DNA from 2 places in the Variovorax sp. GW821-FHT09A10 genome. Region 1 is predicted to be linked to the other one. Evidence: riboswitches for the same ligand, from Rfam matches in the RefSeq annotation. Region 1 holds a riboswitch; the other holds the start of a gene.
What was found. Region 1 has a riboswitch for cobalamin ahead of AC07Q9_RS10815 (TonB-dependent receptor domain-containing protein). Riboswitches for the same ligand answer to the same signal wherever they lie in the genome.
Positions count from the first base shown of each region.

Region 2: it holds a riboswitch for cobalamin, as region 1 does, so the genes downstream of both, AC07Q9_RS14440 (TonB-dependent receptor) here and AC07Q9_RS10815 (TonB-dependent receptor domain-containing protein) in region 1, are expected to answer to the same signal.

Region 1 is NZ_JBWKPT010000002.1:860,104-867,950, forward strand. Features, by position in the region: gene AC07Q9_RS10810 (cobyrinic acid a,c-diamide synthase CobB) at 1-353, opposite strand, end outside; gene AC07Q9_RS10815 (TonB-dependent receptor domain-containing protein) at 338-2,290, opposite strand; cobalamin riboswitch at 2,363-2,603, opposite strand; gene AC07Q9_RS10820 (hypothetical protein) at 2,735-2,962, shown strand; gene AC07Q9_RS10825 (cell division protein ZapA) at 2,959-3,309, shown strand; gene AC07Q9_RS10830 (sulfite exporter TauE/SafE family protein) at 3,589-4,416, shown strand; gene AC07Q9_RS10835 (universal stress protein) at 4,490-4,915, shown strand; gene AC07Q9_RS10840 (AraC-like ligand-binding domain-containing protein) at 4,961-5,926, opposite strand; gene AC07Q9_RS10845 (carbon-nitrogen hydrolase family protein) at 6,106-7,122, shown strand; gene AC07Q9_RS10850 (phenylacetaldoxime dehydratase family protein) at 7,143-7,847, shown strand, end outside.
Region 2 is NZ_JBWKPT010000003.1:223,355-231,201, forward strand. Features, by position in the region: gene cobW (cobalamin biosynthesis protein CobW) at 1-701, opposite strand, end outside; gene AC07Q9_RS14430 (energy-coupling factor ABC transporter permease) at 816-1,493, opposite strand; gene AC07Q9_RS14435 (PepSY domain-containing protein) at 1,567-3,105, opposite strand; gene AC07Q9_RS14440 (TonB-dependent receptor) at 3,119-5,302, opposite strand; cobalamin riboswitch at 5,434-5,716, opposite strand; gene AC07Q9_RS14445 (hypothetical protein) at 5,798-6,019, opposite strand; gene AC07Q9_RS14450 (hypothetical protein) at 6,169-6,576, shown strand; gene AC07Q9_RS14455 (EI24 domain-containing protein) at 6,546-6,881, opposite strand; gene AC07Q9_RS14460 (cation:proton antiporter domain-containing protein) at 7,519-7,847, opposite strand, start outside.

The DNA.
Region 1 (7,847 bases):
AACTCGGCCGCGCTGGGCGTGCCGTCGAACAGGCCCATCACGCCTTCGACGATCACCAGGTCGGCCTCGCTCGCGGCGGCATGCAGGCGCGCGCGGCAGTCGGCTTCGCCGGTCATCCACAGGTCGAGCGAATGCACCGGCGCGCCGGTGGCCAGCGCGAGCCAGTGCGGATCGAGGAAGTCGGGCCCGCACTTGAAGGCCCGCACGCGGCGGCCCTGGCGCACGTGCAGCCGCGCGAGCGCGGCCGCGACCGTGGTCTTGCCCTGCCCCGAGGCCGGCGCGGCCACGAGCACCGCGGCGCAGGTGACGGCTGCGCCGGGCGAGGAGCGGCGGGTGTTTACTGCGGAGTCCACTTGAGTCCGACGTACGCGGTGCGGCCCCCGGTGGCGTAGAGCCGTGCGAACTGGTAGTCCTTGTCGCCCACATTGTCCACGCGCGCCACCAGGTTCAGGTCGCGCGTGATCTGCGTGCTGGCCGACAGGTTGAGCAGCGTGTAGCCGCCGAGCTTGACGGTGTTGGCCGCGTCGTCGTAGCGCTTGCCAGAGCTCTGGAGCTCGGCGCCCAACGTCCAGCCGGCGATGCGCCAGTCGGCGCCCAGCGTGCCGTGAGCCCGGGCGCGGCGTGCCAGCAGGTGGTCGGTGGCGAGGTCGCGCGGGTCCTGGTAGTCGAGCGAGGCGCGCAGCGTGACGTCGCCGATGCGGTGGCCGCCCGTGAGCGTCACGCCCTGGTAGCGCGCACGCGCCGTGCTGGCGTAGCAGCCGAACGACGACTGGCAGCCCTTGGCGCTGCCGTCGAACACGATCAGGTTCTGCACGCGGTTGCGGTACAGCACGATGCCGGCCTGCGTGGCGCCGGCCGTGTACTGCAGGCCCAGTTCGACGTTGCGGCTCGATTCGGGCTGCAGGCTCGCCAGGCCGTACTCGCTGAAGCGCTGGTACAGCGTGGGTGCGCGGAACGCGGTGCCGGCCGACACGGTGGCGCGCAGGCTCGGCGTGATGGCGTAGCCGTAGGCGGCGCTGCCGGTGGTCTTGCCGCCGAACTCGCTGTCGTCGTCATGGCGCACGTGCAGCTGCAGCGAATGCGGGCCCTTCACGTAGCCGTAGCCCAGTGCGGCGGCGTTCTGCGAGCGGTCGCGCGAGAACAGCTTGGCCGAGGTGGTCGGCGCGTTCTCGAGCGCGTCTTCGCGGCGCTCGAGTGTGGCGGTCACCAGGTGCGCGCCGAAACGGAATTCGTTCTGGAACAGGTAGCCGCGCAGGCGGGTTTCGGTGCGATAGAACGAGGGCTGGGTCTTGTAGACGGTCTGCGAATCGGTCACCTGCAGGCGGGTGCTGTAGATGTCGTTCCACTTGGCCGACCAGGTCAGGCCGGCGGTGCGCAGTTCGTTGGTCGACACGTCGTCGCGGAAGGTGATCGGCGGCTTGGTGCGAAAGCTCACCGACGGGTCGTAGGCGGCTTCGGTGTTGCTGGTGAGCAAGGTGGCGTCGATGCGCTGGTCGGGCGTGATCTGGAAACCCAGCTTCAGGTTGCCCGAGGTGCTGCGGTAGCCGTCGCGGTCGGGGTTGGTGAAGCCGTCTTTGGAGGGCGTGCGCTTGGCGATGGGCTGGATATTGAAGCCCTTGCTTTCCTCGTGCGCGACACCGAACGAATAGTCGAGCAGGCCCGACTTGCCGCTCACACCGCCTTCGATCCGGCGCAGGCCGTGGCTGCCGAAGCCGATGCCGGCGTAGGGCGACACGCCCTCCTCGCCGCGCTTGGTGAAGAGCTGGATCACGCCGCCCACGGCGTCCGAGCCGTACACGGCGGCGGCCGGGCCGCGCAGCACTTCGATGCGGTCGATCTGCGCGAGCGGAAGGCCTTCCCAGCCGGCGCCGCCGGTCGATTGCGAATCGATGCGCACGCCATCGAGGTAGACCGCCGTGAAGCGCGATTCGGCGCCGCGGATGAACACGCTGGTGGCGTTGCCCACGCCGCCGCTGCGCGAGATTTCCATGCCGGGCAGGCGCGCCAACACGTCGGCCACGCCGGTCGCGCCGCTGCGCTCGATGGTCTTGCGGTCAATGATGGAGACATCGCCCACCAGGTCCGACAGCGCCTGCGGCGTGCGGTTGGCGGTGACGACGGTCTCGTCGAGCGTGGCAGATGCTGCTGCGGCGGCTTGCGCCTGCGCGGCCAGCGGCACCAGGGCCAGGCCGCCGAAGGCCGAAGCCAGGGCGAGCGTGAACGGCAGGCACGCGGGACGGTTGCGGCGCACGCTGGCGCGGCCGCTGGAGAGGGAAACACAGGAAATCATGGGGTGAACCGAACGAACTTCTATGCCCTGGCCGGCTTCCCCGCCGGCGCCATGGGCGTCATGGCTGCCGATGCGGCAGCCGCCTTGTTGGCCGGTATCCGGGCTGGCAGATCGACCCTTTGCCGCCTTCCCAGGCACCTGTTTCAGGGCGCCCAGTGGCTGGATGGAAAGGGGTGACGCGTTGCGGCGTCGTCTGCTTGACCGTTGCGGGGGCAGCGCAGGCGGCATCGGCCCCGGGGGGCGTCCACTCCTGCTTCCCGTTGAACTGCGCCGTGCGAACCACGCCGCGAGCACCAACGGGCAGGATTTTAGGCCCACGGGGCGGCCACGCCACACCCGGTTTGATCACCGGCGGCGCAGGCCCCAGAATCTCGGCCACGTCCGGCGCGCGCCCGCGCGGTGCGCCAGACCTTCCGAATTCCCGGGAAACTACAATCGCCAACCATGCCCGCCTCCAGCCCCATCGACCAGATCGCCGAGCGTGTGGAACGCCTGCTCGTGCGTCACGAAGAGGTGCAGCGCACCAACGCGCTGCTGCAGGAACAGGTCGATGCGCTCACGCGTGAACGCGACGGCCTGAAGTCGCGGCTCGCCGCGGCCCGCACCCGCCTCGATGCCCTGCTCGAACGGCTGCCGGCCGAACCCCCTTCCGAAGATTCCCATCACGCATGAAGCAGATTGAAGTACAGATCATGGGCCAGAGCTACTTGCTCGGCTGTCCCGACGGCGGCGAAGCGCAACTGCGTGAGGCCGTCGACCGCGTGGACGCGGCCATGTGCAAGATCCGCGACGCAGGCAAGGTGAAGGCCCGCGACCGCATCGCCGTGCTCGCCTCGCTGAACCTGGCTTTCGATCTCGCGGCCCAACAGGCCAGTTCTGCCGCTGCTGCCGCCGCACCGGCCCCTGCCGTTGCACCTGCAACGAGCACCGACGAAACCTCCGGTGACACCGACCCGCAGGCCGCCCAGCTCATTCAAAGACTCGATCAGGCTCTGGCGGGCGATGGACATTTGCTCTGAAGGCACGCGGCCCGGCACATCCGGGGCGTAAAATCCGTTTTGTCTGCAGACGTGTCGGGCTTAATATTTCCTTGTTCCAATGCTCTCCGGAGCCGGGCTTGGTACATCGCTTGACGGGCGTGATCATCTCGCGTCAGATGAACCCGAAGTCCTGCTGCCCTCGCCCACCTGAACCCTGGTTCAGGATGCGGGTCCGGCACACCATCTGCAGACACCTTTTTCCGCCACGGCCCCCTGCTTCACCGCACGGGGCCGTTGCTTTTTGAAGAGCCCTCACCCGTGAACCTTGCCGCCCTGCTCGACCCCTTGTTGATCGCCGAACTCGCCGCGCTCGGCCTGGGCACCGGTTTCCTCGCAGGCCTGCTGGGCATCGGCGGCGGCATGCTGATGGTGCCGTTCATCACGATCATCATGGGCCAGCGCGGCGTGCCGGCCGACCTGGCGGTGAAGATGGCGATCGCGACCTCGATGGCGACGATCATCTTCACGTCGGTATCGAGCGTGCGCGCGCACCACAAGCGCGGCGCGGTGCGCTGGGACATCGTGCAGCGCCTGGCCCCTGGCATCGTCATCGGCAGCCTCGCGGGCAGCCTGGGCGTGTTCGCACTGCTCAAGGGCACGGCGCTGGCCATCTTCTTCGCGCTGTTCGTGGGCTTCTCGGCCACGCAGATGTTCCTCGACAAGAAGCCCAAGCCCACGCGCCAGATGCCGGGCACCGGCGGCCAGCTCGCGGCGGGCGGCACCATCGGCTTCATCTCGGGCCTGGTGGGCGCAGGCGGCGGCTTCATCAGCGTGCCGTTCATGACCTGGTGCAACGTGGCCATCCACAACGCGGTGGCGACCAGCGCGGCGCTGGGCTTTCCCATTGCGGTGGCCAACGTGCTGGGCTATGTGCTCAGCGGCCAGTCGGTGCAGGGCCTGCCGGCCGGCGCCTTCGGCTACATCTGGCTGCCCGCGCTCGTGGTGATCGCGGCCTGCAGCGTGTTCACCGCGCCGCTGGGCGCCAGGGCCGCGCACAGCCTGCCGGTGAAAAAGCTCAAGCGCGTGTTCGCGAGCATCCTGTACCTGCTGGCCGCCTACATGCTCTGGAAGGGCCTGCGGGGCTGAGGCATATCAAACACTCGCTGGCTTTCCTGTGCCATCCTATGTGGCAGTTCTTCACAGTCGTACAAGGAAAGCCATGAAAATCCTCATCGCAGTCGACGGCAGCGCCTACACGCAAAAGGCCCTCAATTACCTGCTGACCAACCGCGCCATGTTCGTGGACGGCCATGAGCTGGTGGTGGTCAATGTCTGCACTGGCATCTCCGGCCACGTGGCGCGACACCTCAGCAAGGAAATCGTCGCCGATTACTACGCCGAGGAAAACGCCAAGGTGCTCGACCCGGTGAAGGCCTGGTTCGCCGACAAGGGCGTGACCAACTTCAAGGCCGACGCGCGCCACGGCCACGCGGCCGAGGAAATCCTCAAGTCGGCCACCGAATCGAAGGCCGAGCTGATCGTGCTGGGCACGCACGGCCACGGCATCCTGGGCCGCGCGCTGATGGGTTCGGTCGCGACCAAGGTCGTGGCCGAGACCGACATCTCGGTGCTGCTGGTCCAGTAAGAAGACCCGACCGCCCCGGCGACGGCCGATGCGCCGTGGCCGCGGTCATTGCGGCGAGCGCTGCCGCCGCCATTCGCGCGGCGAACATCCGAAGCGCTCGCGAAACGCGCGGCTGAAATGCGCCGCGTCGTTGAACCCCCTCCCGTACGCGATCTCTCCCACGGGCCGCCCTGCCAGGCGCGGCTCCAGCAGGTCGCGGCTGCACGCGTCGAGCCGACGCTCCCAGATGTACTGCGAGGGCGTCAGCGGCTCGCTCTTGAACACGCGGTGGATGTGGCTCACCGACATGCCCAGCTGCGCCGCCAGCGTGCCCACCGACAGCGTCGGGTCGGCCAGCTGCTCGTCGATGCGCTGCTTCACGCGCCCCAGGTGGTACGCCGTGAGCTTGCTGAGCGCCGGTGCGTGCGCCGCAGGCAGCGTCTGCAGGCCGGCCACGAGGATGTTCTGCACGCCATGGGCCACCGCCAGCGCCGAGGCCGGCTGCAGCGCGTCGAAGTCCTCGCGCAGCGTGCGGATCATGCCCAGCAGCAGGTGCCCCGCGCCCTCGCGCCCTGACACCGTGGTGGCTGTGAGCGCTTCGGTGTCGCGCAGTTCGCTGCGCAACCGCTCACCGGGCAGCTTGAGCACGATCTGCTCGAAGGGCTGATCAAACAGCAGCTGGTAGGGCCGCGTGCTGTCGTACAGCGCGAAGTCGCCGGCGCTGAGCACGGCGTCGCGCCCGTCCTGGCGCACCACGCCCTGCCCGCGCGCCTGGATGCTCACGAGAAAACAGTCGTCGCTCGACGCGGCGATGTGGCCCGGCGTGCGCATCACCTTCTGTGCCCGCGAGGTCACGACCGACATGCCGAGGCCGGGCAGCGCGTGCTGGCGGATGCTGCCCTCGAAGTCGCCGCCGTCGCCGGTGCGCACCGCGTCGCATTCGAGCTGCACGTAGACGTTGCAGATCATGTCGGTCCAGTACGCGAGCCGTTGGTCGCCCGGGACGGCATCGGTGCTGAGCAAGGGGGTCATCGGGGTCCTCGGAAGGCCTTCGCAAGGCACATGCAACGCTGGAACAAGAACGCCGCCAATCCGGGTCAAGGCGTTCCGGCGGCGCGAATTTACGCTTCATGCAACCCGCATGCCACCGCGCAAACCCGGTGCGCACAGTGGGGATTTCGTTACGTTCATTGCCCCCTGGAGAACACCCCATGCCGACCACCGTCCACCCCAAGCTCCGCGTCGCCGCCGTGCAGGCCGCGCCTGTTTTCCTCGACCTCGACGCCACCATCGACAAGACCATCGACCTGATGGCGCAGGCCGCGAAACAGGGCGTGCAGCTCATCGCCTTTCCCGAGACCTGGGTGCCGGGCTACCCGTGGTGGGTCTGGCTCGATTCGCCGGCCTGGGGCATGCAGTTCGTGCAGCGCTACCACGACAACTCGCTGGTCATCGGCTCGCCCGAGTTCGAACGCCTGCAGGCGGCGGCGCGCCAGCACAAGATCTGGCTCTCGCTCGGCTACAGCGAGAAAGCGGCGGGCAGCCTGTACATCGCGCAGGCGCTGATCGACGACCAGGGCCGCACCGTGCAGACGCGTCGCAAGCTCAAGCCCACGCACGTGGAACGCACCGTGTTCGGCGAAGGCGACGGCGCCGACCTGCACGTGGTCCAGACGCCGCTGGGCAACATCGGCTCGCTGTGCTGCTGGGAGCACCTGCAGCCGCTGAGCAAGTACGCGATGTACGCGCAGAACGAGCAGATCCACTGCGGTGCATGGCCGAGCTTTTCGCTCTACCGCGGCGCGGCCTACGCGCTGGGCCACGAAGTCAACAACGCCGCGAGCCAGGTGTATGCGGTCGAGGGCGGCTGCTTCGTCATCGCGCCCTGCGCCACGGTGTCGAAGGCCATGAGCGAGCTGATGTGCACCGACGACGGCAAGCGGCAGATGCTGGGCGTCGGCGGCGGGCATGCGCGCATCTACGGCCCGGACGGTTCGCCACTGGGCACGCCACTGGGCACGCCGCTGGCCGAAGACGCCGAAGGCCTGGTGATCGCCGACATCGACCTCGGCATGATCGCGCTCGCCAAGGCGGCGGCCGATCCGAGCGGTCACTATTCGCGGCCCGACGTCACGCAGCTGCTGCTGAACAAGACGCGGCGCACGCCCGTAGTGGTGCAGCTCACGCCGGAGCCCGAGGGCAGCGTGCCCGAGCCGGTCGTGGCCTGAGCCGACCACGGAGCCGCACCATGGAATCGGCCATCCCCGAGCACCTGCGCTGCCCCCGCACCCACGAACGCCGCGTGGCAGACGACCACACCCCGCCCTACCCCGGCTGGTCGGCGCGCGCGCCCGCGGCGACGACCCAGGTCGTGATGGGCTATTTCGGTGTGCAGTCGCGCGGCCCGGCCATGCAGGGCCGGGCCTGCGCCGCGCTCCTGAAGATCACCCGCGACTTCGCCCTGCCCGACGGGCCCGGCCACCACGACCTGGCCCACTGCGTCGACGCCGACGGGTACGACAACCTGATCGCCATCGCCTACTGGCGCGATGCGGCGGCGTTCGCGCGCTGGTGTGCCACGCCCGCCGTCGAAGCCTGGTGGAACGCCGACGAGCGCTTGCACGAGGGCCTCGGCTACTTCCGAGAAATCGCTTCCCCGCGTGCTGCGCACTTCGAGACCCTGTTCAGCACGCCCGACCGCCTCGAGGGCATCGGCGTGGTGATGGGCGGTGTGAGCGGCGAACTGCAGGAGCACGGCTACTGGGGGTCGATGCGCGATCGACTCCCGCTCGCGCAGGCCGACGCGCTCGCGCCTTCGGGCACGCGCGCGGTGATCGCCGGCACGCCTGCGTCAGGCCAGCGCGTGCGCATCGCGGGCCACACGCACCTCGCGATGATCCGTTCGGGCCAGGAATGGACCGAGACCACCGGCCAGGAACGCCAGCTCTACCTG
Region 2 (7,847 bases), on a different contig from region 1:
CCCTGGCCCAGCAGCAGCGCGAGCGGCAGCTTGCCTTCGGTGGCGCCGACGATCTTCACCTCGGGCGGCAGTTCTTCGCGCACCAGCGCCTCGACCTGCGCGCGCGCGGCGGCGTCCATGAGGTCGGTCTTGTTGAGCACCACGAGGTCGGCGGCCGAGAGCTGGTCTTCGAACAGCTCGTGCAGCGGCGATTCGTGGTCCAGGTTGGGGTCGGCGCGGCGCTGCACGTCGACCTGCGCGGGGTTCGCCGCGAACTGGCCCGACGCGGCGGCAGGGCCGTCGACCACGGTGACCACCGAATCGACGGTGAAGATGTTCGCGATGTCGGGCCACTGGAAGGCCTGCACCAGCGGCTTGGGCAGCGCCAGGCCCGAGGTCTCGATGAGCACGGCGTCGATCTGGTCGCGCCGCTCGGCCAGCTGCAGCATCACGGGCAGGAACTCTTCCTGCACGGTGCAGCAGACGCAGCCGTTGGCCAGTTCGTACAGCGCGCCTTCGCGCTCGTTGCCCTCGTCGTCGCAGCCGATGCCGCAACCGCGCAGGATGTCGCCGTCGATGCCGAGTTCGCCGAACTCGTTGACCACCACCGCGATGCGGCGGCCTTCGGCGTTGCCGAGGATGTGGCGCAGCAACGTGGTCTTGCCGCTGCCGAGGAAGCCCGTGACGATGGTGACGGGGATCTTGGCGTTGCTTTGTGTCATGGAATGGATGCTTTCAGGCGCGCAAAGCGCGCGGGGAATCGGGCGCGCGGCGCGTGCATGGCGCACGCGCCGGCGAACGGCACGCCCTCTTCAACGAGGGGCAGCCGGCGCGAATCAGACGGCGCTGTACAGGCGGCGCTCGACCAGAGCAGTGCCCTGCAGGCGACGCCAGGCCTTGGCCGCGGCCAGCACGCCCAGGTCGACCAGCGGCTCGACCAGCACGACCGTCATGTAGGCCGCGCCGAAGCTGGCGATCTGGCTGAGGTTCTCGAGGCCCGTACCACGGCCGTAGAGGGCCCAGAAGCCCACCCACACCACGATGCCGCCCTGGTAGGCCACCGACAGCTTGAAGGCCTGCTGGTAGCCGATGTCCACGTAGGCCATGTTCGCGGGAATGATGCGGCGTGCCAGCGCGGCGGTCGCGAACAGCGGCACGAGCAAGGTGGTGACGTTCATGCCGTACTGCGGCAGGTCGGGCGGTGCGAAGAACAGGCTCTGGATGAGCAAGCCACCCGCCAGCCCGATGGCCGCGGGCGCGAGCCCGAAGAGCAGCATCAGCGTGGTGCCCAAAATCAGGTGCACCTCGGACACGCCCACCGGATGGTGCGGGAACACCTCGAAGAAGCAGAACACGAGCATCACGGTGAAGACCGAGCGCAGCAACAGGCCCACGGGGCCGTCCTTCAGCAAGGTGTCGAAAGCGACTTTGCCTGTGTAGGCCAGCGCAGCCGCCCCTGTGGCATAGCTGAGGAAGATCTTGGATCCGTCGACGAGTCCGGGTTCGATGTGCATCGCGCACCTCCTGAAATGCACCGAAGTGCGAAAGTTGATTGTTGGGGGATGGACCGGCTTGCGCAAGTCCCCGTCATGAAACCCGGGAGCCTTGTAGCCCCCGTTGAACAGGCGAAGGCCCTGGCTTGCGCCGCAGCCGCCGCCAGCCGATCACCACGCCGCTCGCCGAAGCGACGACGCCGATGATCGACAGGAACCACACCACCAGGTCCCAGGCCGGCCGGTACTGGATGAGCCAGGGAAAGTCGAGGCTGTGCGCGGCGTTGAAGAGCCAGCGGCGCAGCCGCGCGTTGCGGTCGTTGCTGCCGGCCACCTGGCCGCTCGTTGGGTCGATGTAGAGCCAGCTGCGCGCGGCGTCGTCGAACTCGAGCCGCCACACGGGCAGCACGCGCGTGCGGTGGTGGCCGTACCAGTGGAAGTCTTCGTGTGTCTGCAAGGTGGCCTGCGTGATCGCGGCGCCGGGGCGCAGGCGGGCGGCGGCGCGCACGATGTCGTCGCGGGCGATGGCAGCCGGTGCACCGGTCGTGGCATCGACCACCTGCACGCGGGCCTGCGCGTCACGCAGTTGCAGCAGCGGCTTCCCGTCGAACCACATCAGCAGCGCCTCATGCGGTGCGCCAGCGCGCTCGCCTGCCGGCACCACGGCCGGCGGCCAGGGAAACGGCGACGCGCCGGCGCCTGTGTAGCGCGCCATCGCGGCCGCATCGCCGGGCCCGCGCTGGAACCAGCCATTGGGGTTCATCGACAGCCAGCCGCTCACGATCCAGGTCAGCACGAAGAAGCCACCGATGAGCCCGGCGATGTGGTGCCAGGCCATCCAGCCGGTGTACGGCGTGACCGCGCCGCTGCGAAAGCGCCGCCGCAGCCGAAGGCGCAGGATGCCGATGACGATGCCCGTCACGGCCGAGACGATGCAGGCGGCCGACAGCCACACGACCACGTCGTGCCACAGCGGCGGGTCGGCGCGCAGCGGCGTGAAGTAGATCCAGTGCGGCACGGCGCCCAGCCAGTTCCAGAAGCGCTCGGTGCGCGTGGTGTCGCGCACCACCTCGCCGGTGCGCGAGGACACGTACAGCTCGGTGCCCGCCGCGTCGCCGACTTCGACGCGGTGCAGCGGACGCAACGGATTCAGGCCCTGCGGCACCGTCCACTGGTCGCGCTCCAGCGTCTCGGCCCAGCGTGCGCCAGGCTGCGCGGAGAACTCACGGGCGATGGCTTCGGCCTGCGCCGCATCGACCGGGCCGAGCACACGGGCGTCGCGCGCGGACACGGCATGCCGCCCGCCGCGCGCATCGACGATGCGCCACACGGGCTGCGCGTCGGTGCCGGCCTGCATCTCCAGCGCCATGCGCCGGGGCGGCTGCGTGCGCACCGCTTGCGGCAAGGCATCGAGCGCGGCAGCCGGCGTGACCACCGCCTGTTCGAAACGCACCGGGCCGAGCCCCGCGAGCCGCTCTTCGTCCGTGAGGTTCGGGTACCCCACGTACATCATGACCACGCCCGAGACGAACCACATGACGAACAGCAGGCAGCCGCCGATGCCCAGCCATCGGTGCGTCCAGTACAGCGCCCGCCGCAGCGGGGGCCATGTGCGTTGCCAGGGGGTACTCATGGGCCGTGCGCGTTCAGAAGGTCACGAACGCCGACAGCTCGAACGAGCGCGGCCGGCCCAGCAGCCACTGGTTGCCGCCGTTCGAGAACGAGACCGGGTACTTGCGGTCGGCCAGGTTGAAGGCGCGCAGCGCGAGCTTGAGCGACGGGTTCGCCTGCCAGCTCACGCCCGCGTCGGCCACGGTGTAGGAGCCGATGCGGCGCGTGTTGGCCGCGTCGACCTGCCGCGCGCCGACGTGGCGCACGCCGAACTCGGCCTCCCATTGCGGCAGGAAGCGCCAGTGCAGCCACAGGTTGGCCGCCACCTGGGGCACGCCCGCCGGCGTGTTGCCCGCGCGCGAGACCAGCGACTTGCCGACCGCTTCATTGAAGTCGTCGTAGCGCGCGCGCAGCCGTGCGGCGTTGGCTTCGAGGCGCAGCGTGGAGGTCAGCGCCAGGTCGAGCGTGGCCTCGATGCCTTCGGACGACTGCTTGCCGATCTGCTGCACGACGGTCGGGTCGTTCGCGTCGCGCGACAGCAGCTTGGTCTTCTCGATGCGGTAGGCCGCCACGCTCCAGGCGCCGCGGCCTTCGGCCAGCTGGCGCTTGTAGCCCACCTCGACCTGCTTGCCGACGCTGAGCTCGAACGGCACCTGCGTGGCGGACGTGCTGATGAGCCCGGTGAGCGGATCGGCCGCGCGCGCCACCTGCGCATAGAACGACTGCGCGGCGTCGGGCGCGTAGACCACGCCCAGGCGGCCGGTGGCGTACTCGAAGGTCTTGTCCAGGCGCGGGGCGCGGTTCTGCGGATCGGTGCGCACGATCTTCGCGTGGTCCCAGCGCAGGCTGCCGACCACCGACCAGTGTTCGTTGAAGGCCAGCTTGTCTTCGGCGAAGAAGGCGTAGGTGCTGGTCTTGGTCTTGTAGCGCGGCAGGTAGGGCGTGGGCGAAGCGTAGTAGCCGGGGTTGAACACGAAGGCATCGACCACCGAGCGCCCGCCGTAGGGCGTGTCGCTCGAATTCAGGAAGTCGATGCGGTTGGCGTCGAAGCCCACCAGCACCTGGTTCTTCAGGCCGAACAGCGCGTGCTTGAAGGTGGCGTCGGTGCGGTTGCCGATCTGCTCCTGGTCGTGGCCGATCTCCAGGTAGTCGCCGCGCGTCACGCGGTTCGTGGTGGCGCTGTAGGTGTAGGTTTCGCTGTCGCGCCAGTGGCGCTTGCTGTCCAGGCGATAGAGCTGGTTGCGCACGGTGACGGCGTCGTTGGGCGTCCACTGCGCATCGAGGCGGGTCCAGCGGTCGCGGTACTTGACCTCGGCGTCGTCGAGGTTGTAGTTCTGTTCGCGGTTCAGGCTGCTCAGGCGGCCGTTGACGAGCGGCACGCCAAAGTAGCGCTGCGGCGTCTGGCGGCCCTCGTCGTGCGAGAGCGTGAACTGCAGCCGCGGCGATACGTCGAGCCGCACGGCGCCGCCCACGGCCAGGCTCTCGGCCTCGCCGCGCCGCATGAAGCCGTCGGTCTTGCGGTGGCTGATGTCGAAGCGGTACGAGAGCATGTCGTTGATCGCCCCGCCGCTGCCGAAGGCAACCTGGCGCGTGGCGTCGGAGCCGACGGTCACGAGTGCTTCGTTCTGGATCGGGCCGCGCGTGGGCTTCTTGGGCACCACGTTGATCGCGCCGCCGATGGCGCCTTCGCCGAACATCACCGAGGCGGCGCCGCGCAGCACCTCGATGCGGTCGGTCGACCAGGTGTCGAACGGGAAGGTGACGGTGCCCGCGCCCACGTACAGGCGCGTGCCGTCGTACAGCTGCATCACCGAGCCATGGCCGTTGAAGCCACGTGCCGACAGCGCCGAGCCGCCGTTGCCCGGCGCGGGCGAACCTGTGATGCCAGTGGCGCGGCTCGCGGCCTCGACCACCGACACGTCGCCGCGTGCGCGGATCGCGTCGCCGGTGAGCACCTCGATGCTGGCGGGCGTTTCGAGCGGCGTGAGGCCCAGGCGGCTGCCGGTCTGCGTGGGTTCGTCCAGGGCCAGCGGCGTGTGGCGGCTGGCTTCGATCTGCACGGGCGTGAGGCTGGGGCGGCCGGCCGGGTCGCCCGACTGGGCGAGCGCTGGCCCGCATACGAGGCCGAGCCCCAATGAAATGCCGGAAAGACCCGAAAGGCGCGCCCGTTGCAGGGGCGGGCCCGGGCGATCGCGCAAGGGCAGCGATGCCTGATTCATCCGATTTCTCCTCCGGCCCGCGTCCCCGCAGGCTCCTGACCGATCGAGGACGCCGAGGGAGAAGAGACTGGGGGCGGTGCCGTTTCGCGCGAGGGAAAAGCGGCAGGCCCGGACACGCACTCCCGCAGCATCCGAAGGCGGTTGCGAAGGCCGGTATCCGGGCTCGCGGAGTGCGTCGGGGTGCAATGCATGCACCTCGGCGCCGAAGCCCTCGCCTTCCCACGCCGAAGCGCAGTGGCTGCCCCAGCGAAAGATCGCCGGGGCCTGAGGGTGTCGATGTCCGCTGACCGTTGCGGGGGCAGCGCAGGAATGGAAGGGTCGTTCGAAAAAACGACGCCTCGCACCTGCTTCCCGTTTAACCCCGCCGCCAATCCTGTGACTGGTCGTGCAGGGCACCTTCGAACCGTGGGGTGTTGGACGACACCGGTGTGAACCAATGTTTCCAACCGCCGGGATTATAGGGAGCGCCCTGCGGCGACGCCCCTGCGGGCCCCGTCAGGCGGGCTTGCCGTCGGGCCCGAACAGCCGCCGCAGCACCGCCACGCCGGCCACCAGCGCGTTCGAATAGGTGGCGTAGGGCGTGTGGGCGGCTTCGAGCGGCGCGTACTCATGGGTGATGTCGCCGGGCGAGCCGTCCACAGCCTCCATCAGCACCCAGTAGAACTCCCCTTCTTCCAGTTCGTGGACGGTGAGTGCGATGTCTCTGGGCGAAGGCATGACGGTCAGAAATGAAACAGGGAATGAACCCGCCTTTGAACGGGCTGGGGGCTGGCGCGGTTGTCAGTACTAGGGCTTCTCCTACAGTGCATGGACGCCGCGCGGCCTAATGTTAGGGGTGGGGAGCTGTATCAGAACAAGGAGTCAGCATGAAACATTTCACGCTTGAACCCAACATGCGCGCCAGTTTCGGCGGCGCGTTCTACCCGACCGGCTTCTCCCTGGTGATGTTCCCGAGCATCGAAGACGCCAGCCGCATCGGCCACGGGCTGATCGAGAAAGGCATCGTGAGCGGCGACGAGGTCTACCTGATACCGGCCGAAACCGTCCTGGCGGAAATCGCGCCGACCGTGCATGCCTCGCACAGCCCCCTGCCCTCCGCCGGCACCGACGGCGCCACGGTGCGCGCCTTCATCGAGCTGGCCCAGGAAGGCCACACGGGCCTCTTGATCCGCACCAAGGACGGCGCCATCACGGAGCGCGTGATGGAACTGGTGCGTACCGTGCCCTACTCGATCGCCGAGCGCTACCGCACGCTGGTGATCGAGGACCTTTGAACGCCGGCTGAAGCGCCGGTGTCAGCCCGGCGCTCTGCCTCCATCCCTCGGTAGCCGAGGTGGCAGGCGCCTGCGCCCAGCAACGCCGGCAGCAGCAGATTCACCACCGGCACCAGCGCCAGCAGCAGGATCAGCACACCGAACACCACCATCGCACCGCGCTGGCGGCGCACGACCCGCATGCGCTCCTCGCCGTTCGCAACGCCGGCCAGCGCGGGCCCCAGCAGAAAGCGCACATTGAGGTAGGCGAGCAGCAGGAACAGCAACACGCCGTTGACCACCGGCACCAGCAGGCACAGCAGCATCCCCAGGGCTCGCGCCCAGCCACGGCCCCAGCCACCCGCGCACGCCGGCCAGCCAGCCCGAGGGCCCGGGCCGTGGCTGCGCCAGCAGCGCCGGGTAACGCGCATGCACGCGCGCGCGCACCGAGCCCAGCAGCACCCAGCGCAACGCCAGGCGGATGGTGGCGACGATGACACCGGCGTACATCACCACCAGCACCGCGGCCGTGAGCACCGCCGCATAGACCAGCAGCATCGCCAGCGCAGGCGCGATGCCCGCCATGCCCGCGACGCTCCCTCCGGTGCCTCCCGTGCCGGGCAGCAGGCCGAGCACCGCACCGCCCATCACGACGAAGACCGACACCACGCCGGCCGCCATTCCGATCGGCTGGAAGTGACGGTAGAACACCCAGCTCCACACGGCGAAGACCAGCAGGCACAGGCCCGCGGAACGCAGCACGATGCCCGGACGCAGGCTGGAGCGAAAGGCCAGCGCGAGGCAGACCAGGGACTCGCGCACCGCGCCGAGCAACGAATGCCATCGGGCTTTCAGTGACATGGGATGGGAAAAAAGAGATCAGTGAAAAGCGCGGATGCATGCCGTGGCCGGGGAGATGACCCCCGACCGGCGCGACCCGCGACGAGCGCAGGCAGCCGGCTTTCAGGCCGGCACCGCCATCGCGGCGGCGCGCTGCACCACATCGCGGGCCATGGCCTGGGCGAGTTCCTGTTCGCCCAGAAACACCTTCGCATCGGTTTCGGCGGCCAGCAGGCGGGCTTCCTGCTCGTTGTGGCTGCGCACCACGGTCTGGATGCTGGGATTCAGCGTACGCGCGGTTTCGATCATCTGGCGCACGTTCATGGCGTCGGGTGTGGCCACCACGAGCACGCGGGCGCGCGCCACGTGCGCCTGGATCAGCACCGCCGGGTCGGCCGCGTCGCCCCACACGGCGGGGATGCCGGCCTCGCGCAGCTTCTCGACCAGCTCGC